One region of the Geodermatophilus sp. SYSU D00525 genome, then DNA from elsewhere that is predicted to be linked to it. Evidence: riboswitches for the same ligand, from Rfam matches in the RefSeq annotation. Region 1 holds a riboswitch; each other region holds the start of a gene.
What was found. Region 1 has a riboswitch for cyclic di-AMP ahead of ACI796_RS03420 (transglycosylase family protein). Riboswitches for the same ligand answer to the same signal wherever they lie in the genome.

Region 1 (9,491 bases):
GAGCTGGTGCTGCGCATGGTCTCCGACGGCGCCGTCGACGGGCTGCGGATCGACCACCCCGACGGCCTGGCCGACCCGAAGGGCTACCTGGACCGGCTGACCGACGCGTCGGGCGGCCGGTGGACGGTGGTCGAGAAGATCCTCGAGCCCGGCGAGGACCTGCCGGAGAGCTGGCGGGTGGCCGGCACCACCGGCTACGACGCGCTGGCCGAGGTCGACGACGTCCTGGTCGACCCGGCGGGCGAGGCGGCGCTGACCGCGCTGGACACCGAGCTGTCCGGCCGGGCGGTCGACTACGGGCAGCTGGTGCACGACTGCAAGCGCGAGGTCACCGACGGGATCCTCGGCTCCGAGGTCGCCCGGCTGGTCCGGGTGATCGGCGAGCTGCCGGGCGTCGACGTCGACACGGAGGAGGAGGCGCTGGCCGAGCTGCTGGCCTCCTTCTCGGTCTACCGCACCTACCTGCCCGACGGCCGCGAGCACCTCGACGCCGCGGTGGGCGACGTCCGCGACCGCCGGCCCGACCTGGTCGCCGCGGTGGACGCGCTGCACCCGGTGCTGGCGCAGGCCGGCACCGAGGCGGCCACCCGGTTCGAGCAGACCAGCGGCCCGGTGATGGCCAAAGGCGTCGAGGACAGCGCCTACTACCGCTGGGCGCGGTTCGTGGTGCTCAACGAGGTCGGCGGCGATCCGGCGCGCTTCGGCAGCACCCCGGAGGAGTTCCACGAGGCACAGGCGCGGCGGCTGGAGCGCAAGCCGGAGTCGATGACGACGCTCACCACGCACGACACCAAGCGCAGCGAGGACACCCGGGCCCGCCTGGCCGTCCTCGCCGAGGTGCCGACCGAGTGGGCGGACCTGGTCCGCGGCTGGCTGTCCCGCCACCCGCTGCCCGACCGGCCGCTGGCCCACCTCGTGTGGCAGAACCTGGTCGGCGCCTGGCCGCTGTCCCGCGAGCGGGCGCACGCCTACGCCGAGAAGGCCGCCCGCGAGGCCGGGCAGTCGACGACGTGGACCGACGTCGACGAGGCGTTCGAGGCGCAGCTGCACGCGATGGTCGACGCCGCCTTCGACGACGCGGCCACGAACCGCGAGATCGAGGCGTTCGTCGCACGGATCGCCCCGGCCGGCCGGTCCAACGGGCTGGCGCAGAAGCTGCTGCAGCTGACGATGCCCGGCGTCCCGGACGTCTACCAGGGCACCGAGCTCTGGGACCACTCGCTCGTCGACCCCGACAACCGCCGCCCGGTCGACTACGACGAGCGGCGCGCGCTGCTGGCCCGGCTCGACGGCGGGGAGGTGCCCGAGGTCGACGAGACCGGCGCGGCCAAGCTGCTCGTCGTCTCGCGAGCGCTGCGGCTGCGGCGGGACGCCCCCGGGCTGTTCACCGGCTACACCCCGGTGGCCGCCACCGGGTCCGCCGCGCAGCACGTCGTCGCCTTCGACCGTGGGTCCGGAGAGCAGGGCGGCGCGGTGACCGTGGCGACCCGGCTGCCGGTCGCGCTGGCCGCCACCGGCTGGGGCGACACCGCGCTGACGCTGCCGACCGGCGCCTGGCGCGACGTGCTCACCGGCACGCGCGTCGTCTCCGACGCCGGCGGCGCGCCCGTCGGCGAACTGCTGGCCCGGCTGCCGGTGGCCCTGCTCGTCCGGGAATGAGACGGAGGTCACGGCGGCGCCGGCCGGCGCCGCCGTGACCTGCGCCTCCCCCGGCCGCCGGGCGCGGGCCACCGCGGGGGACGCCGGGCGACACGCCGTGACGGGTGGGGCGGGTGTGCCGTCTCGTGATGCGGCCGTTACGTTTGCTCCCGCACGCAGGCCAATGACTGCCGCGTGCCGGAGTCGGTCCGCCGAACCCCGTCCGCCGGGCTCCGTTCCTCCTGCACAGCCAGGACGGGGGTGGGGGACCCACTTCGGCGCCTGCACCGCGGTCACGGGGGGACCGGACGCAGCGCCTCGGGGTGAAGCCGCACGTCGTGCGGCCGGGGCACCGATCGCTCCGAACCCGACAGCTCACCTCGCAGGCGGCGGATCGGAGATCCCCCATGCGCACGTCCACGTCCCTGCTCCGCCGTGCCCTCGTGACGACCGGCGTGGCCGCGGCCGCGATCGGCGTCGCCGCCGGCCCGGCCTCGGCCGCCGCCCCCAACGACTGGGACGCCGTCGCCCAGTGCGAGTCCAGCGGCAACTGGAGCATCAACACCGGCAACGGCTACTACGGCGGGCTGCAGTTCAGCCAGTCCACCTGGGCCGCCTACGGCGGCACCGAGTACGCCGCCCGCGCCGACCAGGCCACCAAGGCGCAGCAGATCGCCGTCGCCGAGCGCACGCTCGACGCCCAGGGCCCGGGTGCCTGGCCCACCTGCGGGAAGAGCCTCGACCCGTCGGCCCCGGAGGCCGGCACGGCGGCCGCCGCGCCCGCCCCCGAGCCCGCCGCCGCGCCTGCGGCGGCCGAGCCGGACACGGCCTCCCGGGCCGGCGAGTCCGCCGCCGGCGCCTCCGGCGGCTCGTACACCGTCCGGTCCGGCGACACGCTGGGCAAGATCGCCCGAGACCAGGGCGTCGACGGCGGCTGGAAGGCGCTCTACGCCGCCAACAGCGGCACGGTCAGCGACCCGAACCGGATCTACGTCGGCCAGGAGCTGAAGCTGGCGTGACCCGGGGCGGCAGCCGGGGGACCCGCTCCCCCGGCTGCCGCTCGCGGTTGACCGGGCCCGCAGCGGGCAAGAGGGACCGGTCAGCCGCGCTACCGCTGGGAGGCCCCCGCATGTCCGCACCCGTCGAGTTCGCCGTCTGGGCGCCCGTGCCCGAGCGCGTGCGCCTGCAGGTCGACGGCACGGTGCACGACATGCGCCGCGACGACGACGGCTGGTGGCGGGCCGAGGTCGAGGCCGGCCCGGAGTCCGACTACGGCTACCTGCTCGGCGACGACGACACCCCCCGCCCAGACCCGCGCTCGCGCCGGCAGCCCGACGGCGTGCACGGGCCGTCCCGCCGGTTCGACCCGTCGGCGTACGCGTGGGGCGACACCGCCTGGACCGGGCGCCCGCTGGCCGGCGGCGTCGTCTACGAGCTGCACGTCGGCACGTTCACGCCCGAGGGCACCCTCGACTCGGCCATCGACCGGCTGGGCCACCTCGTCGACCTCGGCGTCGACTTCGTCGAGCTGCTGCCGGTCAACGGCTTCGACGGCACGCACAACTGGGGCTACGACGGCGTGCTCTGGTACACGGTGCAGGAGAGCTACGGCGGGCCCGCGGCCTACCAGCGGTTCGTCGACGCCTGCCACCAGCGCGGGATCGGCGTGATCCAGGACGTCGTCTACAACCACCTCGGCCCGTCGGGGAACTACCTGCCGCTGTTCATGCCGGTCTTCTCCGAGGGCGGCGCGAACACCTGGGGCGAGTCGGTCAACCTGTCCGGGCCGGACTCCGACGAGGTCCGCCGCTACGTCCTCGACAACGCCCTGATGTGGCTGCGCGACATGCACGTCGACGGGCTGCGGCTGGACGCCGTCCACGCGCTGGTCGACGAGCGCGCCACCCACGTGCTCGAGGAGATGGCCCAGGAGGTCGACCGGCTCTCGGTCGCCGTCGGCCGGCCGCTCACGCTGATCGCCGAGAGCGACCTCAACGACCCCCGCATGGTCACCCCGCGGGTGGCCGGGGGCACCGGCATCGCCGCCCAGTGGAGCGACGACTTCCACCACGCCCTGCAGGCCGTCCTGACCGGCGAGGGCCAGGGCTACTACGGCGACTTCGCCGAGGCCGGCCTCGCCGGGCTGGCCAAGACCCTCACCGGCGCCTACTTCCACGACGGCACGTGGTCGAGCTTCCGCCGCCGCTCCCACGGCCGGCCGGTGGACACCGCCCGGCTGCCGGGCTGGAGGTTCCTGGGCTACCTGCAGGACCACGACCAGATCGGCAACCGCGCGATCGGCGACCGCGTCTCGGCGACGCTGTCCCCCGGCCTGCTCGCCGTCGGCGCGACCCTGGTGCTGACCAGCCCGTTCACGCCGATGCTGTTCATGGGCGAGGAGTGGGGCGCCTCGACGCCGTGGCAGTTCTTCACCAGCCACACCGACCCCGACATCGGCCGGGCGACGGCGGAGGGCCGCAAGAGCGAGTTCGCCGAGCACGGCTGGGACGCCGACGAGGTGCCCGACCCGCAGGACCCGGAGACGTTCCGGCGCTCGAAGCTCGACTGGGCCGAGCTGGACCGGGAGCCGCACGCGCGGCTGCTCGAGGTGCACCGGACGCTGCTGGCGCTGCGCCGGCAGCACCCCGACCTCGTCGACGCCGACCTGTCGGCGGTCGAGGTCGGCTGGGACGACGAGGACCGCGTCCTGGTCGTGCACCGCGGCGGGCTGCGGGTGGTGGCCAACCTGTCCGGGCGGCCGCAGCCGGTGCAGCTGGACCGGCCGGCGACCGGGGTGCTGTTCGCGACCGCCGACGAGCCGTCCCTGGACGGCGCGACGGTGACCGTCCCGGCCGAGAGCGCGGCCGTCCTCACCACCTGATGCGCCGGCTGCTCCCCTCCCCCGGCGGGGCGGACCTCACCGACGACGACCTGGCGGCGGCCTACGCGCTGCCGCCCGGTCGCTCGTTCCGCGTGGACTTCGTCGCCTCGCTCGACGGCGCGGTCACCGTGGACGGCGTCAGCGCCGGGCTCGGCTCGCCCGGCGACCGGCGGGTGTTCTCGACGCTGCGCGCGCTGGCCGACGTCGTCCTGGTCGGGCACGGGACGGCGGCCGGTGAGGGCTACGGCCCGGTGACGACGGCCTCGGCGGTCGGGCGGCGGCGGGCCGCGCTCGGCCGGCCGCCGGAGCTGCCGGTCGCGGTGGTGTCGCGCCGGGCCTCGCTCGCGCCCGGCGCCCGGCTGGCGCAGCCGCCCACGCTGCTGGTCACCTGCGCCGCCGCGGACCCCGGCCGCCGGGCCGCGCTCGCCGACGCCGGGGTGGACGTGCTGGTCTGCGGGGACGCCGACGTCGACCTGCCGCTCGCGCTGGACCGGCTCGCCGACCGCGGCCTCGAGCAGGTGCTGTGCGAGGGCGGGCCGTCGCTGCTGTCGGCGGCGCTGGACGCCGGCGTGGTCGACGAGCTCGACCTCACCGTCTCCCCCGCGCTGGTCGGCGGCCAGGCGCGGCTGCTGGACCGTACGCTGCGCGACGTCGTCCGCCCGCGGCTGACGCAGGTGCTCGAGGAGGACGGCGTCCTGTTCACCCGCTACGCGGTGCGCTGAGTCCACGGCGCGGGTCCCGGGGTGGCAGTCATGGCCGTTCCTGCCACCCGTCCGGTCGACGGCGGTCTGCCGGTGCGGGGGTCCGCTGGTTGACTGACCTGCATGGACCTGCCCGTGCTGCCGCCGGTCAAGCCGATGCTGGCCAAGGCCACGACGAAGCTCCCGACCGGGGACGGGCTGTTCTACGAGCCCAAGTGGGACGGCTTCCGCTGCATCGTCTTCCGCGACGGCGACGAGGTGGAGCTCGGCAGCCGCAACGAGCGCCCGCTGACCCGCTACTTCCCCGAGGTCGTGGCCGCGGTCAAGGAGGCCCTGCCCGAGCGCTGCGTCGTCGACGGGGAGATCGTCGTGCCGCAGGGCGACCGGCTGCACTTCGAGTCGCTGCTGCAGCGCATCCACCCCGCGAAGTCGCGGGTGGACCTGCTCGCCGAGCAGACGCCGGGCCACTTCGTCGCCTTCGACCTGCTCGCGCTCGGTGACGAGTCGCTGATGGAGACGCCGTTCGCCGAGCGCCGGCAGCGGCTGCGCGAGGTGCTGGACCGCGGGCACGAGCGGGTGCACGTCACCGCGGTCACCCGGGACGCCGCGATCGCGCAGCGCTGGTTCGACGAGTTCGAGGGGGCCGGTCTCGACGGCGTGGTCGCCAAGGACGCCGACCTGCCCTACGGCCCCGACCAGCGGCTGATGACCAAGGTCAAGCACGTGCGCACCGCCGACTGCGTGGTCGCCGGGTTCCGCTGGCACAAGAGCGGACCGGTCGTCGGGTCGCTGCTGCTCGGGCTGTACGACGACGGCGGCCTGCAGCACGTCGGCGTCGCGGCGTCGTTCCCCATGGCGCGGCGGGCCGAGCTGGTGGAGGAGCTGGCGCCCTACCGGGCTCAGGCGCTCGACGGGCACCCGTGGCAGGACTGGGCGAACGCCGAGGTGCAGGAGAACGGCGAGCACCGGATGCCGGGGGCGCAGAGCCGGTGGAACGCGAAGAAGGACCTGTCCTGGGTGCCGCTGCGCCCGGAGCTCGTCGTCGAGATCAAGTACGACCAGCTGGAGGGACGGCGGCTGCGGCACACCGGGCAGTTCCTCCGGTGGCGGCCCGACCGCGAGCCGCGCAGCTGCACCTACGACCAGCTCGAGGTCCCGGTCCGCTACGACCTGGCCGAGGTGTTCAACGGGTGACCGGCACCTGCGGAACGGCCTGTCCGCGGCGCCTCCTACGGTCGTGAGCATGCGTCTGCGCCGCGGCCTGCTCGCCGCCTCGACCGGACTGCTCGTGGCGGTCGCCGGCTGTAGCTCCTTCTCGGACCCGGACCCGTCGTCGGCGGACTCCTCGTCGGCCGCCTCCTCGACGCCGGCCGAGCCGGAGGCCGCGCCGATCACCTGGACCGACTGCGACGCGCAGATCACCGAGCTCGTGGCCGGCACGCCCGGCAGCGAGCGCGACCTCGCCTTCGAGTGCGGCCGCACCGAGGTGCCCATCGACCACGAGGAACCCGAGGGCGCGACGCTGCCGCTGTTCCTCGTCCGCGCGACGCTGGCCGGGCAGACCGACCGGATCGGCTCGCTGCTGGTGAACCCGGGCGGTCCCGGCGTCTCGGGGGCCGACCTCGGGCTGAGCCTGGCGCTGTCGCTGCCCGAGGACGTGTTGCGCCGCTTCGACGTGGTCGGCTTCGACCCGCGCGGCGTCGGCCTGTCCACGCCGGTGGAGTGCGTGCCCGCCGAGCTCAAGGACCGCATGACCGCCGCGGAGCCCCGGCCCACCGACCAGCAGCAGATGGACGAGGTCCTCACGCTCAAGGACGAGGCGGCCGACGCCTGCGCCGAGGAGTACGGCGACGCGCTCGGCACCTTCAACACCGTCGCCACCGCGCGCGACATGGACCTGCTGCGCGAGTCGCTGGGCGACGAACAGCTGACCTACCTCGGCTACTCCTACGGCACCACGCTCGGCTCCACCTACGCCGAGCTGTTCCCGGAGAAGGTCCGCGCGATGGTGCTCGACGCCGCGGTCGACCCCGACGCCGACCCGCAGGCCGACGCGGAGGCACAGGCCGCGGGGTTGGAGGCGGGGTTCGACGCGTTCGCCGCCAACTGCGTCGCCCTGGTGTCCGGGTGCCCGATCGGGGGCGACCCCCGGACGTTCGTGCAGGACCTGCTGACCGCCGCCGCCACCACGCCGATCCCGAGCAGCACGCCCGGAGAGACCCGCACCGCGACACCGGGCGTCGTCGTCGCCGCCGTCACCGCGGCCCTCTACGACACCGGGTCGTGGCCGCAGCTCTCGCAGGCGCTGGCCGCCGCGCGCAACGGCGACGCGGCGGGCCTCTTCTCGATCGCCGACCCCTCCGCCGGCCGGCTCCAGGACGGCACGTACACCAACCGGCTCGACGCCGACTTCACGATCAGCTGCGCCGACACCCCCGAGGAGGAGACGTTCTCCGAGGAGGAGGTGCTGCAACTGGCCCAGGAGTGGTCGCAGCGGTACCCGCTGTTCGGCGCCGGGGCCGCCTCCGGGCTCTACACCTGCGGCGTGTGGGACGCCGAGCGGACGCCGCTGCCCGAACGGGACGCCGAGGGCAGCGCGCCGATCCTCGTCGTCGGCAACTCCGGGGACCCGGTCACGCCGCTGCCCGGCGCCGAGGACCTGGCCGCGGACCTCACCGCCGGCACGCTGCTGGTCTGGCAGGGCCAGGGGCACACCGCCTACCCGAAGACCGACTGCGTCACCGCGGCGGTCAACGCCTACCTGATCGACCTCACGGCGCCCCAGGACGGGCTGACGTGCCCGGCCTGAGCCGCCCCGGACCCGGGAGCTGACGGATGGCGAGCAGCAAGGACGCGGTCACGCTGACCGTCGACGGGCACGAGGTGCGGGTCTCCAACCCGGAGAAGCCGTACTTCGCCGAGCGCGGCATCCGGAAGATCGACGTCGTCGAGTACTTCGTCAGCGTCGGCGAGGGGATCCTGTTCGCCCTGCGGGACCGGCCGACGACGCTGGAGCGCTGGCCCGGCGGCGTCTTCGAGGGCGCCCGGCTGTCGACCCGGATGGACAACACCGGCGACGCCTTCTACCAGAAGCGGGTGCCCAAGAACGCGCCCGACTGGGTGCCGACGGCGCACATCACCTTCCCCAGCGGCCGGACGGCCGACGAGATCGCGCCGGACTCGGTCGCCGTCGTCGCGTGGTGCGCCAACCTCGGCACGCTCACCTTCCACCCGTGGCCGGTGGACAGGACCGACGTCGAGTCGCCCAACCAGATCCGCATCGACCTCGACCCGCAGCCGGGCACCGACTTCTCCGACGCCGTGTGGGTCGCGCCGCACGTGCGGGAGCTGCTGCACGAGCTCGGCATGGAGGGGTGGCCGAAGACCTCCGGCGGGCGCGGGGTGCACGTGTACGTGCCGATCCAGCCGCGGTGGACGTTCACCGACGTGCGCCGCGCGGTCATCGCCTTCGGCCGCGAGCTGGAGCGGCGGCTGCCCGACCGCGTGACGATGTCGTGGTGGAAGGAGGAGCGCGGCGAGAAGATCTTCATCGACTACAACCAGATGGCCCGGGACCGCACGATCGCCTCGGCGTACTCCGTCCGGCCCAAGCCGCACGCGCCGGTGAGCGCACCGCTGGACTGGGACGAGCTGCCCGACGTGCACCCCACCGACTTCACCGTGCTGACCGTGCCGGAGCGGTTCCGGGCGGTCGGTGACAAGCACGCGGGACTGGCCGGGCACGCCTACTCCATCGAGCCGCTGCTCGAGCTGGCCGAGCGCCAGGCCGCCGACCAGGGCCTGGGCGACCTGCCCTATCCGCCGGACTACCCGAAGATGCCGGGCGAGCCGATGCGGGTGCAGCCCAGCCGGGCCCGGAAGCCGGCCGACGAGAACGCCTGATCCGGCCCTCGACGCGAGGGGAGCACGGCGCTCACTCCACGGACGACCCGCGTCCTGTGGTGGATCCGGCGTGCTCCTCCGGTGGACCTGCCGGGCGCCTGGGGCGGCTCTCGGGGTGTCCGCTGCTCCTCCCGCTGGCTGACCGCGGCCTGCGGCCGCGAGCCGGTGCTCGACGAGCGGCCGGGCACGCCGTCGCCGCGTGGTTCGCCGTCACTCGCATGACCGGGTCCAGCCGGCGGTCGTGGACGACGTCCTGGGGCGTCGGTGAGAGGCACGAACCTGCCGGCACGTCACCGTTGCGCCGTTCACCTGTCCCCCTCACCCCTGCCGCCGGACCGAGTCTGTGGTGGGCGGAGGTCCTGTCCGAG
Region 2 (9,491 bases), on a different contig from region 1:
CAGGCCACCGCCGAGGCGATCGACCCCGACGGCTGGTTCCACTCCGGGGACATCGGCGAGATCGACGCCGACGGCTTCACCCGGATCACCGGCCGCAAGAAGGAGATCCTGGTGACCGCCGGCGGCAAGAACGTCGCCCCCGCGGTGCTCGAGGACCGGCTGCGCGCCCACCGGCTGGTCAGCCAGTGCATCGTCGTCGGCGACCAGCGGCCGTTCATCGCGGCGCTGGTCACCCTCGACGCCGAGGCCCTGCCCGCCTGGCTGGAGAGCAAGGGCAAGCCGGCCGGCACCCCGCCCTCCGCGCTGGTCGACGACCCCGACGTCAAGGCCGAGATCGACGCCGCCGTCGCCGACGCCAACAAGGCGGTGTCCCAGGCCGAGGCGATCAAGAAGTACCGCGTCCTCACCACGGACTTCACCGAGGACAACGGGATGCTGACGCCGAGCCTGAAGCTCAAGCGCGCGGTGGTCATGAAGGAGTTCGACCAGGAGGTCGAGGCGCTCTACAGCCGCTGACCCCGGATCGACCGAGCCCCGTCCCGCCCCCGCGGGGCGGGGCTCAGTCGTGTGCGGGTTCCAGCAGCGCCGCGAGGTCGGCGGCGATCGTCGTCCACGACCAGCGCCGCTCCACCCACGCCCGCCCGGCGGCGCCCATGGCGCGGGCGCGGGCGGGGTCGTCGAGCAGCGCGCTGACCGCGGCGGCGACCGCGTCCGGGGAGCGGGGGTCGGCGACGACGGTGCCGGTCTCGCCGTCGCGCACCGCCTCCGGCGCGCCGCCCGAGGTGCCCGCGACGACGGGCAGCCCGACCGCGGCGGCCTCCAGGTAGACCATGCCCAGCCCCTCGACGTCCAGGCCGCCGCGGCGGGTGCGGCAGGGCATGGCGAACACGTCCCCCGCCGCGTAGTGCTCGGGCAGCCGGTCGGGGGGCACCGGGCCGGTCAGCACCACCGAGTCGCCCAGCCGCCGGTCGGCCACCGCGCGGCGCAGCCGGGCCTCGTCCGGGCCGCCACCGACCAGCAGCAGCCGCGCGCCGGGGTGCTCCGCGAGGACCCGCGGCCAGGCGGCCACGAGCACGTCCTGCCCCTTGCGCGGCACCAGCCGGGACACGCAGACGACGACCGGCGCCTCCCCCAGCCCGTGCCGCCGCCGCACCGCGGTGCCGTCGACCGCGGGGGTGAACCGGTCGACGTCGACCCCGGGCGACAGCTGCGCCAGCCGGGTGCGCCCGCCGAGGGCCGGCTCCAGGCGGCTGCGGGTGTACTCGCTGATGTAGGTCAGGACGTCCAGCCCGCCGGCGATGCGGCGCATGAGCTGCCGGGCGCCGGGCAGCGCGACCCACCCGGTCTCGTGCCCGTGGGTGGCCCCGACCAGGTGCCGCACCCCGGCGTCGCGGAGGGCGGGCGCCAGCAGGCCCAGCGGTGCGGCGGCGCCGAAGAAGGCGGTGTCGCAGCCGTGCTCGGCGGCCAGCGCCGTCGCGGCCCGGGCGGTCGCCGGCGTGGGCAGCAGCACCGCCGTCCGCTGCCGGACCACCCGGTAGGGCAACCGCGCGTCGTACGCCTCCCACCCCGGCGAGCGGGAGGCCAGCACGACGAGGGAGTCCGGCGGGCGGCGCTCGAGCAGCGCCGCGACGAAGGTCTGGATGCCGCCCTGCCGCGGCGGGAAGTCGTTGGTGACGACGAGCGTGCGGCCGTGGTCGCTCACCGGTCGCCCAGCCGCAGCCAGTCCTCGGCCATCGCGATCCGCTGCGCCGCCGTCGGGTGGGAGCCGAAGAACCACTGCCACGGCGCCGGCGGGCTGGGGTCGGAGACGTTGGTCTCGGCCAGCCGGCGCTGCATCTCGACGAAGGCGGCGGCGTCCCGGGTGAGGTCGAGCGCGTGCAGGTCCGCCCGGGCCTCGACGTGCCGCGAGACGAGGTTCTGCACCGGCGTCGCCACCAGGGACCCGACCGCGACGAGGAACAGCACCAGCGGCACCACGCGCGGGTCGCCCGCCGAGTCCGCGCCGGCCCGGCGCAGCAGCGGCGCCCAGGTCAGCAGCCAGCCGAGGAGGGCGACGGCGGCGGCCGCGCCGAGCGCCCCGATGAGCGTGCCGGTGAGGACGTCGTCGGTGGCCACGTGCCCGAGCTCGTGGGCGACGATCGACTCGATCTCGTCCGGGGGCACGTCGGCCAGCAGGGTGTCGTAGAGGACCACCCGGCGGGTGGAGCCGAACCCGGACACGTAGGCGTTGAGCGACGTCGTCCGGCGGGAGGCGTCGGCGACCAGGACGTCCTCGACCGGGGAGCCGCTCTCCTCGGCCAGCCGCAGCAGGTCGGTGCGCAGCTCGCCGGCCGGCAGGGGGGTGAAGCTGTTGAACGCCGGCTCGATGACCACCGGGTAGAGGAAGGAGCCGGCGACGACCAGCGCGGCCGCGCCACCGGCGGCCCACGCCCACCAGGTGCGGGGCGCGCGGCGGGCCAGCGCGACGAGCACCAGCAGGCCGAGGGCGGTGAGCGCGGCGTCGATGGCGGTGGAGACCCCGACGTCGCGCAGCCACAGGGGCCAGGAGCGGGTGGACAGCCCGTAGCGGTGCCGCACCACCTCGCCGTAGGCGGAGATCGGCAGCGTCGCCAGCCGGCCGAGGACGACGATCGCGACCGTGCCCAGCAGCACGGTGAGCGGCCGGCGCCGGCCTCCCGCGCGGCCGACCGCGGTGACCAGCCGGCTGCCGAGCCGGGTGAGGCCGAGCAGCGCCGAGACCGCCAGGCCGATCACCAGGTTGGTCAGCGACGCGGGACGGATGTCGGCGGCGAGGGCCTCGGCGCGCCGGACGACGTCGGCGGGCAGGCCGGCGTCGTCGGTGACCGGGGACGCGCCGCCGGGTGGGGTGGGCAGCAGCGTCCAGGGCGTGCGGACGGCGATGACCACGACGAGCGCCACGCCGAGGGCGAGCGCGACCAGCAGTGCCACCCGGCGGGGGCCGGCGCGGTCGGGCGGGGTGGCCTCGGGGCCGGGGCGGGTGCTCGTCCCGCCCGCCCTGCTCACCCGGCCGATCCTAGGCGGGCGCCCGCGCTGCACCGCGATCTCCCTCCGCGGACCCCGGGGGCCGGCGACCCGGACGGGTCACCGGCCCCCGGCCCGTGCGGTGCCGTCTCTTAGGCGATGCGGCGCATGGCGGTGATGCCGCCCATCGAGTCGACCGACACGACCTTCACCGGCTGCCCCGACGTGGAGGCGTGCACCATCTGGCCGTTGCCGATGTACATCGAGACGTGGCTGACCGGGCTGTAGTAGAAGATCAGGTCGCCCGGCTGCAGGTCCGCCCGCGAGACGGCGGTGCCCATCCGCGACTGCATGCTGCTGGAGTGCGGGAGGCTGATCCCGGCCGCCGCGTAGGCGTACTGGGTCAGGCCCGAGCAGTCGAAGGCGTCCGGCCCGCCGGCACCCCACACGTAGGGGTCGCCCACCTGGGCCAGAGCGGTCTGCACCGCGGTCTGCGCGGCACCGCTGCCACCACTGCCCGCGGACGGCGCCGGGGCCGGAGCCGGGGCGGCGGTCGCGGCCTGCGTGCCGGTCGCGGCGGGAGCGCTGTCGCCGCCGGAGTCGCTCTCGCCGTCCTCGGCGGTGTCGGAGCCGGCCTGCGCGCCGGCGACCAGGCCGGCCTCCTGCGCGGCGAGCGCCGCCTGCCGCTGCGCCTCGGTGAGCGCGGCGAACTGCGCCTGGTAGTCGGCGATGTCGTCCTGGAGCTGCGCCTCCTGGGCGCTCAGGTCGTCGAGGGTGCGCTGCGCCTCGGCCTCGGCGGCCTCGGCGTCGGCCTGCGCCTGCCGGGCGGCGACGGCCGCCTCGCCCACCTGGTCGAGGACCGAGGTGGTGTGGTCGGCGATCTGACCGAGGGTGGCCAGCGAGGCGACGAAGTCCTCGGCGGAGTCGCTGGTCATCAGCAGGTCGAGCCCGGCGAAGCCGTCGCTGTTGCCGGCGGTGTAGGCGCTGCGGGCCACCTGGCGGATCTGGCCGTCGAGGTCCTGCAGCTGCTCCTGCGCCTCGGCGGCGGCCCGGTCGGCCTCGTCGGCGGCGGCCTGCTGCTGGGCGAGGACCTCGCGGGCCTCGTTGACCCGCTCGGTGACGACCTCGAGCCGGTGGCCGGCCTCGGCGGCGAGCTGGGCGGCCTGCTCCGGGGTGCCGGCCCGCTCGGGGTCGGCGGCCGCGGTGCCGGACAGCAGGGTGCCGGACAGCAGGGTGAGGGTCAGCGCGGCGGTGGTGCCGACCAGGGTGACCCGGCCGAGGTGGCGGGCCCGCGACGGGCGGTGCGGGCCGGCGGTGCGGGGGGCGGATGTGGACTTCTCGCGTGCGTGCCCCAGGACGGGGCGGGGGGTCGCCACGGTCGGCGGCTCTCCGTTTCTTCCTCAGCAACCGCCTACCGAGTTAGCTGACGGGTTCGGGCTGGGAAGACGTGCCCTATCTCTGCGCCCCGGTCGGGACCGGCGCGCACGAGAACTCACCCCAGTGCTGCGGTGGGTCCCCGGCTCACCTCGCGCACCTCCGGGGAGGGCGTCCGGTGACTCGGCGGTGTCGGCCGAGGTCACCCTGCGTCGAGTGACGACCACCCGGCCGGACGGCGCCACAGTACGGACGTGATGCAGTTGTGACAAACGAGAGGTGCGTGGACTGTGAGAACACACACGGTCAGCAGCCGCGCCACTCCGGTGCGTACCCGATCGGGGTCCCGGCGCAGGTCAGCCCGTGCGCCGGCGCCCGTCCCGTGACGGCCGGTGCCGCAGCGGCGGCACCAGGCCGCCCTCGGCCAGCGCCCGCACGGCCCGCCGCTCGACGTCGTCGAGGTCCACGACGACGCCCGGCCGCGGCACCGCGCCGTCGGCGGTGCGGGCCGCCGGGACGGGGGGCACCGGCAGCAGCACGGGGCCGGTGTCCCGCTCCGCGGGCGGGGCGCCCAGCAGGGCGGTGACGACGCAGTCGGCGCAGCCGGCGCCGCGCGCGGTGCACGAGTCGCAGTCGATGAGCATGCCGTGTCCCTCCGGTGCCCCGGTCGCGCCGCCCGGTGCCGGGCCGCGGTCGGGACGGGTCTCCCTGTCGGTCGGCCGGCACGCTAGGGACGACCACCGACAGTCCCGGCTCAGCCGCCCGCGTACTCCCAGTGCCAGGGCTCCTCGCGGCCGTTGCCGGGATCGGCCCAGGTCGGGTGCAGCCACCCGAACCGGCCGGCGTTGGCGACCATCCACGCGTACTGCGGCGTGCCGAAGCCGTCGATGCCGCCGCACAGGTCGACCGCCAGCCCCCAGCCGTGGTTGCTGGTGCCCGGGACCGCGGCCAGCGCCGGCTTCTCCCCGTACAGGCGGACCTGGCCGGCGTAGGTGCGGTAGGAGTCGGTGATGCAGATCGGCTGCCCGAACGCCGTCGCGAACGCCGCGCTCATCGCCCGCCAGGCCGCCGCGGCGTCGCAGCGCAGCGAGTGGCCGCCCACGCCGATCGGGCACAGCGCGCTCGGCGGGATGAGGCCGTTGGGGTAGCCGCCCCAGGACCGGGCGCCGTCGAAGCTCGGCGGGTAGACGGTGTTGCCGCACTCGACCCGCAGGGCGCCGTCGGCCGGGCCGGGAGCGGGCACCTCCGGCCGCGGGCCGAGGCTCGGCCGCCCGACGTGGAGGACCTGGTCGGCGGGCAGCCGGCGGACGACGACGGCGCCGGCCCGCGCGTCGGCGGCGAGCATGGTCTGCGCGTCCAGCGCGATGCCGACGTGGCCCAGGCCCGACTCGGGGGTGCCGAGGAAGACCAGGTCGCCGGGCAGGACGTCGGCCGGGTCGACGGGCGTGGTGACCGCGAACAGCCCGGCCTGGTCACCGGGCAGGTCGATGCCGGCGTCGCGGTAGACGGTGGAGACCAGCGAGCCGCAGTCCCAGGAGTCCGGGCCGGCCGTCCCCGGCGCGTACGGCCTGCCGAGGGCGTCCATGGCCGCGGTGACCGCGGCCAGCGTCTCCGCGGGCAGCACGAGCACGGACACCGGCCGGCGCGGCAGCTGCGCGGCGCCCCGCTGGGCGCCGCCGGCGGCCGCCCCGACCGGGGTGAGCCCCGCGGGCAGGCCCCGCACGGGGTCGAGCAGCTCCGCCGCCGGGGGTGCGGCCACCCCGGCCTCGCGCAGCTGGTCGAGGTAGGCCCGCCAGTTGGCCGCCGTCTGGGTGTTGACGTCGACCTGCTGGCGCTGCAGGTCCGACAGCTGCCGGTCGACGTCGCCGAGCGCGACGTCGAGCTCCGCGGTCACCGCGTCGGCGGAGGCCTCCAGGTCGGCCACCTCCGCGGCCAGCCGGTCGGCCCGCTGCCGCGCCTCGGCGAGGACGGCGTCGGCGGAGGTCTGCTGGGCGACCGCGGCCTGCCGCTGCTGCTCGGCGGTGCGGACCACCTCGGCGGTGTGCGCGTCGACGGCCTCCAGGTAGCCCAGCGCCGCGACGACGTCGGCCGGGTCGCCGCCGGTGAGCAGCACGGTGAGCGGGGTCAGCGCGCCGCCGTCCCGGTAGACCGCCGACGCGTACCGCGCCACCACCGCCTGGTACTGCGCCAGCTCGCCCTCGGCGGCGTCGACCGTGGCGCGCGCGGCGTCGACGTCGGCCTGCGCGTCGGCCAACTGCTCCCGCGCGGCGGCCACCTCGGTCTGCCGCTGCTGCAGGTCGGCCTGGACCTCGGCGGCGCGCTGCTGCAGCCGGTCCAGCGCCTCGCTGTCGAGGACCCCGCTGGTCCCGCCGGGCTGGTCGCTGGGCTCCGCGGCCGCCGGGGCCGCGAGCAGGACGGCGGCCACCGCCGTGACCAGCACGGACACCACGCCCCGCCGGGTGCGCCCCAGGGAACGCGCGTGCATCGGACCACCTCTGCCGTTCCGGACCCCGCCGGTCCGCCGGGGGATCGTCATCTCCCCGGAGCCGCCGCCGCAAGCGGGACACGCACCGCCGGTCCCCCGGTCGGGCGAGGGCTCCCCCGGGCGCGCGTCCCCGGGACTGTCGGACCTCCGGCCTACCGTCCCGCCGTGCTCTTCCCCGCCAGCGGCACGGGCTCCTCGGTGCCGCGCCACGAGCAGGCACCCGCCCTCGGCGAGCGGCCGCTCCCCCGCACCCCCTACGTCCAGGCGAGCATCGAGGACCTCGGCACGCCGCTGGCCGGCGTCACCTTCGTCGTCGTCGACCTGGAGACCACCGGCGGGTCGCCGAAGGACAGCGCGATCACCGAGATCGGGGCGGTCAAGGTGCGCGGCGGCGAGGTGCTCGGGGAGTTCCAGACGCTGGTCGACCCCGGCTGCGAGGTGCCGCCCTACATCAGCGTGCTCACCGGCATCACCACGGCGATGGTCGCCACCGCCCCGCGGATCGACGCCGTGCTGCCGGCCTTCCTGGAGTTCGCCCGCGGCGCCGTCCTCGTGGCGCACAACGCCCCCTTCGACCTCGGGTTCCTGCGGGCGGCCTGCGAGCAGACCGGGACGCCGTGGCCCGCGGCCGCCTCGGTCGACACCGCGGTCCTCGCCCGGCGGCTGCTCTCCCGCGACGAGGTGCCCAACTGCAAGCTGGCCACCCTGGCGCCGTACTTCTCCGCCTCCACCTCGCCCTGCCACCGGGCCCTCGACGACGCCCGCGCGACCGTCGACGTCCTCCACGGCCTGTTCGAACGACTCGGCCCGCTCGGGGTGACGTCGCTCGAGGAGCTGCACGGGCTCACCCGCCAGGTCGACCCGGAACGCCGGAAGAAGCGCCACCTGGCCGACGGCGTCCCGCCCGGCCCGGGCGTCTACGTCTTCCGCGGCCCGCGCGAGGAGCCGCTCTACGTCGGGACGTCGAACGACCTGCGCACCCGCGTCCGCAGCTACTTCTCCTCCGGCGAGCAGCGCAGCCGGATGACCGAGATGGTCGCGCTGGCCCGGCGCGTCGAGGCCATCCCGTGCGCGCACGACCTCGAGGCCGCCGTCCGGGAGCTGCGGCTGATCGCCGAGCACAAGCCGCGCTACAACCGCCGCTCCCGCTTCCCCGAGCGCGCGCTGTGGCTGCGGCTGACCGAGGAGCCCTTCCCCCGGCTGTCGACCGTGCGGCGGGTGCGGCCCGACGCGGGGCTCTTCCTCGGCCCGTTCGCCGACCGGCGGGCCGCGGAGATGGCCACCGCCGCCATCCACGAGGCGCTGCCGCTGCGGCAGTGCACCACCCGGCTGTCCCCGCGGGTGCCCACGAGCACCTGCGCCCTGTTCGGCATGGGCCGCTGCGGCGGCCCGTGCGCGGGCCACCAGTCGGTCGAGGAGTACGCCGCGATCGCCGCGGTGCTGCGCGCCGCGGTGGCCGGCGACCCGAGCGCCCTGGTCGCGCCGCTGCTGGACCGGGTCGACCACCTCTCGGCCGCCCAGCGGTTCGAGGACGCCGGGGTGCTCCGCGACCGGGTCGCGGTCCTCGTGCGCGCGGTGCGCCGACGGCAGCGGCTGGAGTCGCTGGCCGCCGTCCCGGAGCTGGTCATCGCCCGGCCCGACGGCGCCGGCGGGTGGGCGCTGTCGGTCGTCCGGCGGGGCCGCCTGGTCGCCGCCGGGTGCGCCCCGCGCGGGACGTCGGTCCGCGACGCCCTCGCCGTCCTGCGCGCCACCGCCGAGACCACCCCCGACGACGGCGGGCTGGCCGCCACGGTCGACGAGACCGAGCTGGTGATGCGGTGGATGGAGAAGCCCGGCACCCGGCTGGTCGAGGTGACCGGCACGCTCGCCTGCGTCGCCCCGGGCACCGGCGGGCTCAGCGGCTTCCTCGCCCGGGTGGAGGCCGGCCGGGCGCTGCGCGACCCCTTCCACGACGGCCGGCAGCTGGGCACCCGCGCCCGCCCCGAGCGGGTCTCGAGCGAGGGACCGGCCGCCGCGGGACCGGTACCCGGCGGCGCCGTGACGCACTGGAACGGCCCTCCTGCAGGGGCCCGCGCCGAGCGGAGCGAGGCGTGGGGGGCCGGAGGGTCCTTCAACTAGCATCGCCGGCGTGATCACCGCCATCGTGATGGTCGACGCGGCCACCGACGCGATCCCCGAGGTGGCGGCCGCGATCGCCGACCTCGACGGCGTGAGCGAGGTCTACTCGACCGCCGGGGAGGTCGACCTGATCGCGATCGTGCGGGTCCGCGAGTTCGACCAGGTGGCCGAGGTGATCGCCGGGCGGATCAACAAGGTGCCCGGCGTGCTGGAGACCGAGACGCACATCGCCTTCCGCGCCTACTCGCGGCACGACCTGGAGGCGGCGTTCTCCCTGGGGCTCGAGGGCGAGTGACTCGAGGGCGAGTGACCGGCCTCAGCGGCCGGCGGCCTCGCGGCTGACGGCCACCCACCGGTCCAGCAGCGCGGCAGCCCGGCCGTCGTCGACCGCGGCGGCGGCCCGTTCGATCCCGGCGCCGAGCAGGTCCCCGAGCTCCCCGCCGCGCTCGTCGAAGGCGGCCAGCGCGGCGGCGGCGTTGAGCAGGACGGCGTCGCGCACCGCCCCCGGCTCGCCGTCGAGGACCCGCCGGAA
Region 3 (9,491 bases), on a different contig from region 1:
ACGTGCCCAGGTCCAGGTGGTCGTCGGCGATCCGCAGTGGCTCCCCGGCGTAGTAGCCGTCCAGGCCCACCCAGGTGCCGTCGGCGTCACGGCGGAAGCGGCTGGCCCGCCCCGAGCGGCCGGGCAGCGGGCCGAGGTGCAGCAGGCCGCCGTCCACCGCGCGCAGCGCGTGCGGCGCCGGGCCCCAGTACCAGGTGCCCAGCTGCTCCAGCGGCACCGGCGGCTCGGCCGGGCGCCACGGCTCCGCCACCCGCGGCTCGGCGGCGCGCAGGTCGGCGAGCAGGCCGGGGACGAGCACGTCCAGGCCGCTGGTGGTGTTGGCCAGGGAGACGCCGCCGGTGCCCTCCTCGCGGTCGACGAACACGCCGGCGAGGAAGCCGGGCATCGAACCGCCGTGGCCGGTGAGCGTGCGGCCGTCGACCCGCAGCACCTGCAGGCCCAGCCCGTAGGCCGACCAGGCCGGGGAGGAGCCGTCGACGCCGGCCGGCACGGCCATCTCCTCGAGCGTCGCCGGGGACAGCACGTCGCCGGTGTCGCCGAGCAGGAAGGCGGCGAAGCGGGCGAGGTCGGCCAGCGTCGCCCACAGCTGCCCGGCGGCGGCCATCACGCCGGCGTCGTGTTCGGGCTCGGGCAGGACGACGTCGGCCCACGGGTGGACGGCGTACCCCTGCGCGGCGCGGCCGGACGGGCGCGGCGTCGTCCGGGTCATCCCCAGCGGGGCGAGCACCTCCGCGGTCACGACGTCCTCCCACGACCGCCCGCGCAGCCGCGCCACGAGCTCGCCGAGCAGGCCGAAGCCGAGGTTCGAGTAGTGGAAGCGCCGGGCCTCGCCCAGGACGACGTGCTCCCCGGACAGCCGCAGGTCGGCCAGGGATCCGCCGGGCACCCGCTCCCACCAGCCGCCCGGGCTCTCCGCGGCGGCGCCGGCCAGGTGCGAGAGCAACTGCCCGACCGACCGGTCGCCGAACGGCGTTCCGGGCACGTGCCGGTCCAGCGGGTCGTCGAGGGCCAGCCGGCCCTCGTCCCGCAGCCGCATGACCGTGACGGCGGTGACGGTCTTGCTGATCGAACCGAGCCGGTACTGGATGTCGGTGTGCGGCTCGTCGACGTCGCCGCGGCCGGCCGACCAGGCCAGCCCGCCGTCGCGGACCACGCCGGCGACCAGGCTGGGCGCCCGCCCCTCGCGCTGCACCCGGGCGGTGCGGGCCAGCAGGGTGCGGGCGGTCGAGGGCAGCACGGGTTCCGGCATGACCGGAACCGTAGGTCAGGCCCGGACGGGCGCCGCCAGCCGCCCGGTGCGCCCGGCCCAGCGCTCGAACACCACGGTGACCAGCGGCGGGACCGAGGCGGCCAGCGCGAGCAGCGTCGTCCACCGGGACCAGCCGAGCACCCGCGCGGCGACCAGCGCCACGACCACGTAGGCGACGAACACCGCGCCGTGGACCGGCCCGAACACCTGGACGCCGGCCTCGGAGGTCTCCGGCACGTACTTGACGTACATCCCGGCCAGCAGGCCGACCCAGGACAGGGCCTCGGCGACGGCGACGGTGCGGAAGGCCAGGGCGACGGTGCGGGGGTTCATCGGTGCGCGGTCCTCGGGTCGGGGGCGGTTCCGGAGGGTCAACGCGGCAGCGGGCGGCGACGTCCCGATCTCCGGGTGTGAGGTGCGTGGCAGGGTCGGGCCGTGCGGGGTCTGGCGCGGCGGGAGTTCTGCCTGGTCCTGCTGCGCCGGATGGCGGACCTGCGGCCGGACCTGGTGGCCGCGGCCCTGCCCTGCCTGGGCGCGACCCGCGCCGAGGCGCACGCGGCGCACACCCGCTGGCAGGCGCTGCACCACGCGCGGCGGGCGCCGCGTGGCGTGGCACTGCGCGCCGCCGTCCTCGGGCCCGCCGAGGAGGTGGAGGACCGCCGGTTCGGCGACCTGGACCTCGAGGTCCGGCGCTGGCCGCTGCCGCTGTGGCCGCACCTGCGCTGGGAGGTGCTCGCAGCCCCCGGCGGCAGCGTGCTGCACGAGCACCTGGTGCGGGCGCCGGGCTCCCCGGTCCCGCCGGCGGCCGACGGGCGGCTGCGGGTCTGGGAGCACGTGGTGGCCGACGTGAGCCGCCTGCCCGGCGCGCAGGAGGTGGACCCGAGGGTGGTCACCCGCTGGGAGGTGCGGCTGCCCTCCGGCGCGACGGCGGCCTTCGTCTGGGGCCTGCTGCAGCGGGTCCGGACGTGATCCGTCCCGGCACCCGGTGACGTGGGGGCAGGGAGGTCCTCACCCGATCCGGCGGGCGCCGGCGTAGCCGCCCATCACGTCGATGCCGGCGACCTTGACGACGTCGCCCGACGTCGGCGCGTGCACCATCTGGCCGTTGCCGATGTAGATGCCGACGTGGCTCACCGGGCTGTAGAAGAAGACCAGGTCACCGGGCTGCAGGTTCGCACGGGAGACCGGGGTGCCCATCGTCGACTGCATCTTGCTGGAGTGCGGGAGGCTGATCCCCGCGGCACGGAAGGCGTACTGGGTGAGGCCGGAGCAGTCGAACGCGTTGGGGCCGGCGGCCGCCCACACGTAGGGCTTGCCGCGCTGGGCCATGGCGGTGGCGACGACGGTCCCGGCGACGCCGCTGGCCGGCGCGGCCGCCGGCGCCGGCTCCTCCGCGGACGACGACCCGGAGGCCGACGCGGTGTCCTCGCGCTCCTCGTCGCGGCTGGCGCGGGCGTCCTCGGCGGCGTGCGCCGCGGCGGCGGCCTCGAGGGCGGCGCGCCGCTCGTCGGCGGTCAGCCGGGCGTAGTCGGCCTGGTAGGCGGCGATCTGCGCCTCGAGGTCGGCCTGCTGGGCGGCCACGGCGTCGTACTGACGCTGGGCCTCGGCGGCGGCCTCGGTGGCGGCGGCCTGCGCGGCGGTGGCGGTCTCGGTGGCGGCCGCGGCCCGGCCGAGCAGCTCGCCCTGGTAGCCGGCGACGCCCTGCAGCAGCGTGACGCGGTTGACGAACTCGTCGGCGTCCGCGCTGGTCATGAGCGCCTGCAGCGAGCCCATGCTGTCGCCGGTGTACGCCGACCGGGCGATGCCGACCACCTGCCGGCGGGCGGTGTCCACGGCGGCCTGGGCGGTGGCCAGCTCCGCGGCGGCGGCGTCGGCGGCGGCCTGCTGGGCGGCGAGCGCCTCGCGGGCCTCGTTGAACTGCTCGGTGACGACCTCGAGCTCGTGGCCCCGGGCGGCGACCAGCTGCGCGGCCTCGGCGGCCGTCGTCGGCTCCTCCGCCCCGGCCGGCGCCGGGACGGCACCCAGCCCGAGACCGATGCCGAGGGCGCCGACGAGGGCGAGGGCGGCCCGGCGGCCGCGGGAGCGGCCGGTCGCGGGCATGCCGGGGACGGACGTGCGCAGGGACGCCACGCGGCGGTCTCTCCTTCTCCCAGGCCGCCTACCGGGTTAGCTGACGGGTTCGGGCGTGGAGTCGCCCGGCGCGTGCGGACACGCGCTACACCCCAGGACTGCGATGGGTCCCCGGCCCGGTCCCCGCGGAGGGGATCCGGCTCGACGGCGTCCGCGGGGTGTCACCCGGACTGGTGACGGAGCGCCCCGTTGGACGTACTGAGCGTAAGGTCCGTGACCGGCGTGTGACAATCACCGCGGTGTAATTACATCGGTCACGAACGGTGATGGGGTGGCTCCGGGAGGTTGCCGACCCCCGCCGGTTTGCGCGGCCGCGGGGACGTGTACCGATTGCTGCATGTCCTCTTCCACGCGGATGCGTCTGGCCCGGCCGCTCGTCGCGCTCGCCCTGTTCGGCTCCCTGGTCGCCTGCGGTGACAACACCGACTTCTCGCGCGGCCCGACCAACTGCGACGCCTCCGGCGAGAACGCCAGCAACGAGAACGACGCCAGCTGCCAGGAGACCGGCCAGAACCCCGGCAACGACGCCCCCACCACCGACGACGCGAGCACCGACGACTGAGCGCCGCCCGGTCCCCGGCGGGCGCCGGGCCGCCGGGACTGGTGGCATGGGCGCGTGAGCCCGGGACGCAGGTGGACGGCGGCCCGGGTGCGCGCCGAGACGCGGACGCTGCTGGCCGGTGCCCGCCGTCTGCTGCACGGCCGTGACCTCGCGCTGATCGGCGCGGGACTCACCTTCTACGCCGGCATCGCGGTGGTGCCGCTGGTGCTGGTCTCCGTCCGGCTGACCGCGCTGGCCACCTCGGCCGAGGAGGTGCGGGCGCGCAGCGGGCGGCTCGCCGAGCTGCTGCCGGCGTCGCTGGGCGCGCCGGACGCGGTGGCCCGGCTGGTCGACGCCGGCGTCCGGCTGGACCTGCTGGGGTTCGCGCTGGCGCTGCTGCCGCTGTCGCTGTACGGCGAGGGGCTGCGGCGGGCGCTGATGCGGTTCAGCCGGCGGCGGGAGAACCTCACCGGCTGGCGGGGCCGGCTGCTCGCGCTGCCCCTGGTCGTGGCGACGCCCCTGCTGCTGTACCCGCTGCTGCTGGCCGCCACGGTCATGGCCGACCTGGCCCGCGAGGACGGCGCCGGGCCCGCGATCGGGCGGTTCGCCGTCGGCTACTACTCGGTGCTGTTCGTGCTGACCGTGCCCATCCTGTGGGGCTACGGCGTGGTGGCCGGCGGCCGGCGCCGGTGGGGCGCGCTGGTCAGCGGCGCGCTGTTCACCGCCGCGTGCCTGTCCGGGTTCCTGCAGGGCTTCGTGCTGTTCCTGTCCCTGCCGCTGGACCTCGGCGCGCCCTTCGGCGGCCTGGTCGTGGTCGGCGCCGTGGTCGCCATCGGCCTGTGGCTGTTCCTGCTGCACCTGGTCCTGCTGGCCGGGTGGCTGCTCACCCAGTCCCTGGACGAGCGGCTGGGGCGGCGTCAGGCGTCCGGTCGCCAGGGTGAGCCCGGTCCGCCACCCGGCGCCGGGAGCTCGGTCGCGGGCGCGGGCGGCTCCGGTGCGGGCGGCTCCGGTGCGGGCACCGCCGGCGCCGGCGGCACCTCGGTCGGCGGAGGCGGCTCGGGCGCGGGCGGCGGCTCCGGCGCCGGGGGCGGGGTCGACGGCGATGGCGGGGACGACGGCGGGGGCGGGGAGGACGGCGGCGGGGACGACGACGGCGGGGTCGTCCCGGGGGCGCTCGGGGGCGCCGGGTCGGCCGGCGGTGCGGGCTCCGGCTCCACGTAGTCGCTGCCGTTGCTCACCAGGATCGACACCACCTGGCCGGGCACGGCACGGCCGCCGCGGGGCGGGCTGGTGCCCAGGAGGGCGCCGGACGGCTCGTCGCTGTCGACGCGCACCGTCCGCGGGGTGAACCCGGCGTCGGCCAGTGTCCGCTCGCAGGCGCGCACGCTGGAGCAGCCGGGCACCGGGCGGGTGTTGCCGTTCTGCACGGTCTCGTCGGCCGGCGGGAACTCGCCGCTGCCGCGCGCGGTGAGGATCGGCTCCATCGCGTCGTGCCAGATGGTGGCGCCCTTTCCGCCACCGAAGCCGCCGACGTCCTCGTTCTGCTTGGGGTTGAGGACCATGACGCTCGCGGTGATCTCGGGCGTGTAGCCCACGAACGCCACCGAGTAGTTGTCCTGCGAGGTGCCGGTCTTGCCGGCGATCTGGTGGCCGCGGACGTAGGCGCGGGCCCCGGTCTGTCCCGGGTTCCCCGGCTCGACGTCCTTGCGCAGCATCTGGTTCATCGTGTTCGCCACGCCCGGCGGGACCGCCTCGGGCGTGCACCGGTCGCCGACCGCGAGCGGGTCGCCGCCGGCGCCGGCCGCCGGCTCGCCGTTCTGGTCGAGGACGGCGGTCACCGGGACGACGTCGCACTGCGTGCCGCCGGCGGCGAACGTCGAGTAGGCGCTGGCCAGCGCCAGCGGGCTGGTCGCCTCGGCGCCGAAGGTGAACGACCCGCGGTTCTCGTCGATGATCTGCTGCGCCAGGCCGGGCGGGCTGAACTGGAACAGCCCCGCCGCCTCGGCCATCCGCACCGGCTCCTCGACGCTGCCGAGGGCGTCCTCGAGCGCGAGGAAGTAGGTGTTGGAGGACTGGTACAGCGCCGTCGTCAGGTCCAGCGTCGGGCGGTAGCCGGACCCGGCGTTGCGGACGCAGTACCGGCCGTCGGTGTCCCGGCCCTCGCAGGGGCCGCTGTAGACCCGGGAGACGTAGGGGTCGGGGGCGGTGAGCGTGTAGTGGGAGGAGTAGCCCCGGGCCAGGGCCGCGGCGGCGACGAAGACCTTGTACGTGGAGCCCGAGCCCTGGCTGGGCGCCACGTTGAGGTTGAACGACTCCTGGGTGCGGTCGGCGAGGTCGTAGCCGAAGGTCCGGTTGACGCTCATCGCCAGCAGGTGGCCGGTGCCGGGCTCGACGGCGGTGAACATCGCGGCCAGCGAGTCCTCCCGCGGCAGGGTCTCCAGCACCGCGGCGTCGCCGGAGCGCTGCAGCTCGGGGTCCAGCGTGGTCTGGACGGTGTAGCCGCCGTTGTCCAGCTGCTCCTGGCTGAGCCCGAGCTCCTGGATGAGGTACCGCTGCACGAAGTCGCAGACGAACGGGCCGACGGTGGCCTGGACGCAGCCCCGGGGCGGGGCGGGCGCGGGCGCCAGCCCGAGCGGCGCGGCCGCGGCCGCGGCCGCCTCGTCGGCGGTGACGAAGCCCTGCTCGGCCATCCGGGACAGGACCTCGTTGCGCCGCGCGGTGGCCGCCTCGGGGTCGGTGAACGGGTCGTCGTTCACCGGGCTCTGCACGAGGCCGGCCAGCAGGGCCGCCTGCGGCAGGGTGAGCGCGGCGGCGTCGACGCCGAAGTAGGCGCGGGCGGCCGGCTGCACGCCGTAGGCGTTCTGGCCGAAGTAGACGATGTTGAGGTAGCGGGCGAGGATCTCGTCCTTGCTGTAGAGGTCCTCCAGCGCCAGGGCCAGACGCGCCTCGCGCAGCTTGCGGCCCACCGTCTGCTCGGTGGCGGCGGTCCGCTCCTCGGGAGTGTCGGCGGTCTGCAGCAGCGTCTGCTTGACCAGCTGCTGGGTGAGCGTCGAGCCGCCCTCGGCCACCTGCCCGGCGGCGATGTTGGTGACCAGCGCGCGCAGCGTCCCCTGCACGTCCAGGCCGCGGTGGCCGTAGAAGCGCGAGTCCTCGATGGCCACCATGGCGTCCTTCATGACGTCCGCGATCTCGGAGGGCTCCACGGGGTCGCGGTTCTCGTCGTAGAAGTACGTGATCGGCTCGCCGTTCGCGGCCAGGAGCACGGTGTTCCCCGGCGGCGGGGCGTCGGTGAACTCGGTGGGCAGGTCACCGAGCAGCCCGGTGGACTGCTGGGCGGCGATCGCGGGACCCCCGATCCACGGGAGGAGCAGGCCCGCCACCAGTGCCCCGGCGACCACGATCGTCGCGGCCAACCGGAGCAGCGTGCCGGCCCGGCTGTCCTGCCGGTCCATGGGCCTCCCTCCCGTGCGCGCACACTGCAACAGAGATCACGTCCGGCCACAACGACCCGCGCCGTGCGGTGCTGCGGTCGGGGGACGCTCAGACCTCCAGCAGGGCGGGCAGGTCGTCGCGGTGCAGCACGACCAGCGTGCTCACCGCCCGGGTGAGCACGACGTAGAGCCGGGACAGCCCGCGCGGCTCGGCGGCCGCGATCGCCGCCGGGTCGGCCACGACGACGGCGTCGAACTCCAGCCCCTTGGCCAGGGTGGCGGGCACGACGGCGAGGCGCCCGGCCGCCGAGCCGTCGTCGGCGAGCACCGCCGCCGGCAGGCCCGCGGCGGCCAGCAGCCGCGCCACCCCGGGCACCGCGGCGTCGGCGCAGACGACGCCGACCGACCCGGGGCCGGCCGCGAGGTCGGCGACCACCTCGGCCAGCGGCCCGGCGAGGTCGGCGACCGGCCGGACGGCGAGCGCACCGGGGTCCCGGCGCACGGCGGTGGCCGCCGGCAGGCCGGGCGCGATCGCCGGCAGCAGCCGGTTGGCGTAGTCGAGCACCTCCCCCGGCACCCGGTAGCCGCGGGTCAGCGGCCGGACGGCGGTGTCCGGGCGGCCCAGGCCGGCGAGCGTCGGCGCCCAGTCGGCCGGCGACCAGGGGCTGGTGGCCTGCGCGAGGTCGCCGAGCACGGTGAGCGACCCGGCGGCCAGCCGGCGGGCCACCGCGCGGCACTGCATGGGCGAGAGGTCCTGCGCCTCGTCGACGACGACGTGCCCGTAGCCCGCCGTCCGCTCGAGCAGCCCGGCCACCTCGTCGACGAGGACGGCGTCGGCGTCGGTCCACGCCGTGGCGCGCACCGAGCGCGCGGCCGGGCGGTGCAGCAGCGCCTGCTCGTCGTCGGTGAGCACGCCGCGGGCGGCGCGGGCCAGGACGGCGGGGTCGCCGAGGAGCTCCGCGACCAGGCCGGCGGGGTCGCGGGCGGGCCAGACGGCGTCGCAGAACTCGCGGACCTCGGGGCTGCGCGCAGCCCGGCGGGTCTCGGCGTCGGTCGGGCTGCCGCCGGCCTCCTCGCTCTGCCGCCGGGCGTCCTCGGCGAGCAGCAGCGCCAGCCGCTCCCGCCCGGCGGCGTGGTGCAGCCGCTGCTGGTCGTCGGCCACGCGGCCGCGCCGCCGCAGGTCGTCGACGTACCGCTTCAGCCGCTCCACCGGCACCCGGTGGCGGCGGCCGGCCAGCGGGACCAGGACGTCGTCGGCGGGCTTGGCGATCGAGCCCCACAGCGCCCGCTCGAGCACCTGCGCCATGCGGGCGTCGCCCTTGAGGACGGCGACCTCCGGGGCGTCCTGCGCCCGGACCGGCACCCGGCCGGTCAGCTCGGCGACCGTCGTCTGGTCGACGTCGACCTCGCCGAGGGTGGGCAGCACCTGCTCGATGTAGCGCAGGAACGCCCGGTTGGGTCCGACGACGAGGACGCCGGTCCGGGCCAGCTGCCCGCCGTGCGTGTAGAGCAGGTAGGCGGCGCGGTGCAGACCGACGGCGGTCTTGCCGGTGCCCGGCGCGCCCTGCACGCACACCGACTCGGCCAGCGGGGCGCGGACGATCTCGTCCTGCTCGGGCTGGATGGTGGCGACGATGTCGCGCATCGGGCCGCTGCGCGGGCGCTCGATCTCCTGGAGCAGGACCCGGCTCGAGGTGTCGTCGCGGAGCAGGGCGCCGTCGCCCTCCTCGCCGACTCCGAGCAGTTCGTCCTCGTAGGAGGTGAGCTCACCGCCGGCGAAGCCGAACCGGCGGCGGCGGACCAGGCCCTGCGGATCCGCGGCGCTGGCCCGGTAGAACGGCCGGCTCATCGGCGCCCGCCAGTCGATGACCACCGGCCGGCCGGCGGCGTCGCGGACGTGCCGCCGGCCGATGTGGAAGGTCTCCCCGGCGCCGTCGGTGCGGCCGAAGAAGGGCGGCACGCCGGGGTCGGCGGCCAGCGAGCGGAGCCGCTCGGCGCGGGCGGCGCCGAGGCGCTCGGAGGCCCAGGCGTCGACGCCGGCGTCCACGACGGTGGAGGCGGCGGTGCGCATCTCGGCGAGGCAGTCCTCGGCGAGGGCCAGGTGGGCACGCTCGGCGGTGAGGACGGGGTCCGTCGCGGG

Region 2: another riboswitch for cyclic di-AMP. It lies ahead of ACI796_RS21055 (NlpC/P60 family protein); the one in region 1 lies ahead of ACI796_RS03420 (transglycosylase family protein).
Region 3: another riboswitch for cyclic di-AMP. It lies ahead of ACI796_RS16610 (C40 family peptidase); the one in region 1 lies ahead of ACI796_RS03420 (transglycosylase family protein).

The regions. Positions count from the first base shown of each region.
Region 1 is NZ_JBJGZK010000002.1:296,260-305,750, reverse strand. Features, by position in the region: gene treY (malto-oligosyltrehalose synthase) at 1-1,659, shown strand, start outside; cyclic di-AMP (ydaO/yuaA leader) riboswitch at 1,908-2,042, shown strand; gene ACI796_RS03420 (transglycosylase family protein) at 2,046-2,657, shown strand; gene treZ (malto-oligosyltrehalose trehalohydrolase) at 2,768-4,519, shown strand; gene ACI796_RS03410 (dihydrofolate reductase family protein) at 4,519-5,241, shown strand; gene ACI796_RS03405 (ATP-dependent DNA ligase) at 5,344-6,414, shown strand; gene ACI796_RS03400 (alpha/beta hydrolase) at 6,464-8,029, shown strand; gene ACI796_RS03395 (DNA polymerase domain-containing protein) at 8,056-9,123, shown strand.
Region 2 is NZ_JBJGZK010000035.1:24,069-33,559, forward strand. Features, by position in the region: gene ACI796_RS21040 (AMP-dependent synthetase/ligase) at 1-516, shown strand, start outside; gene ACI796_RS21045 (glycosyltransferase family 4 protein) at 560-1,702, opposite strand; gene ACI796_RS21050 (M48 family metallopeptidase) at 1,699-3,024, opposite strand; gene ACI796_RS21055 (NlpC/P60 family protein) at 3,135-4,358, opposite strand; cyclic di-AMP (ydaO/yuaA leader) riboswitch at 4,375-4,555, opposite strand; gene ACI796_RS21060 (hypothetical protein) at 4,713-5,000, opposite strand; gene ACI796_RS21065 (NlpC/P60 family protein) at 5,111-6,841, opposite strand; gene ACI796_RS21070 (DEDD exonuclease domain-containing protein) at 7,007-8,959, shown strand; gene ACI796_RS21075 (Lrp/AsnC family transcriptional regulator) at 8,970-9,254, shown strand; gene trpD (anthranilate phosphoribosyltransferase) at 9,276-9,491, opposite strand, start outside.
Region 3 is NZ_JBJGZK010000021.1:207-9,697, reverse strand. Features, by position in the region: gene ACI796_RS16625 (serine hydrolase domain-containing protein) at 1-1,249, opposite strand, end outside; gene ACI796_RS16620 (DUF3817 domain-containing protein) at 1,265-1,582, opposite strand; gene ACI796_RS16615 (hypothetical protein) at 1,685-2,218, shown strand; gene ACI796_RS16610 (C40 family peptidase) at 2,258-3,379, opposite strand; cyclic di-AMP (ydaO/yuaA leader) riboswitch at 3,391-3,523, opposite strand; gene ACI796_RS16605 (hypothetical protein) at 3,717-3,941, shown strand; partial or broken gene ACI796_RS16600 (YhjD/YihY/BrkB family envelope integrity protein) at 3,996-4,814, shown strand; gene ACI796_RS16595 (transglycosylase domain-containing protein) at 4,838-7,372, opposite strand; gene ACI796_RS16590 (HelD family protein) at 7,461-9,491, opposite strand, start outside.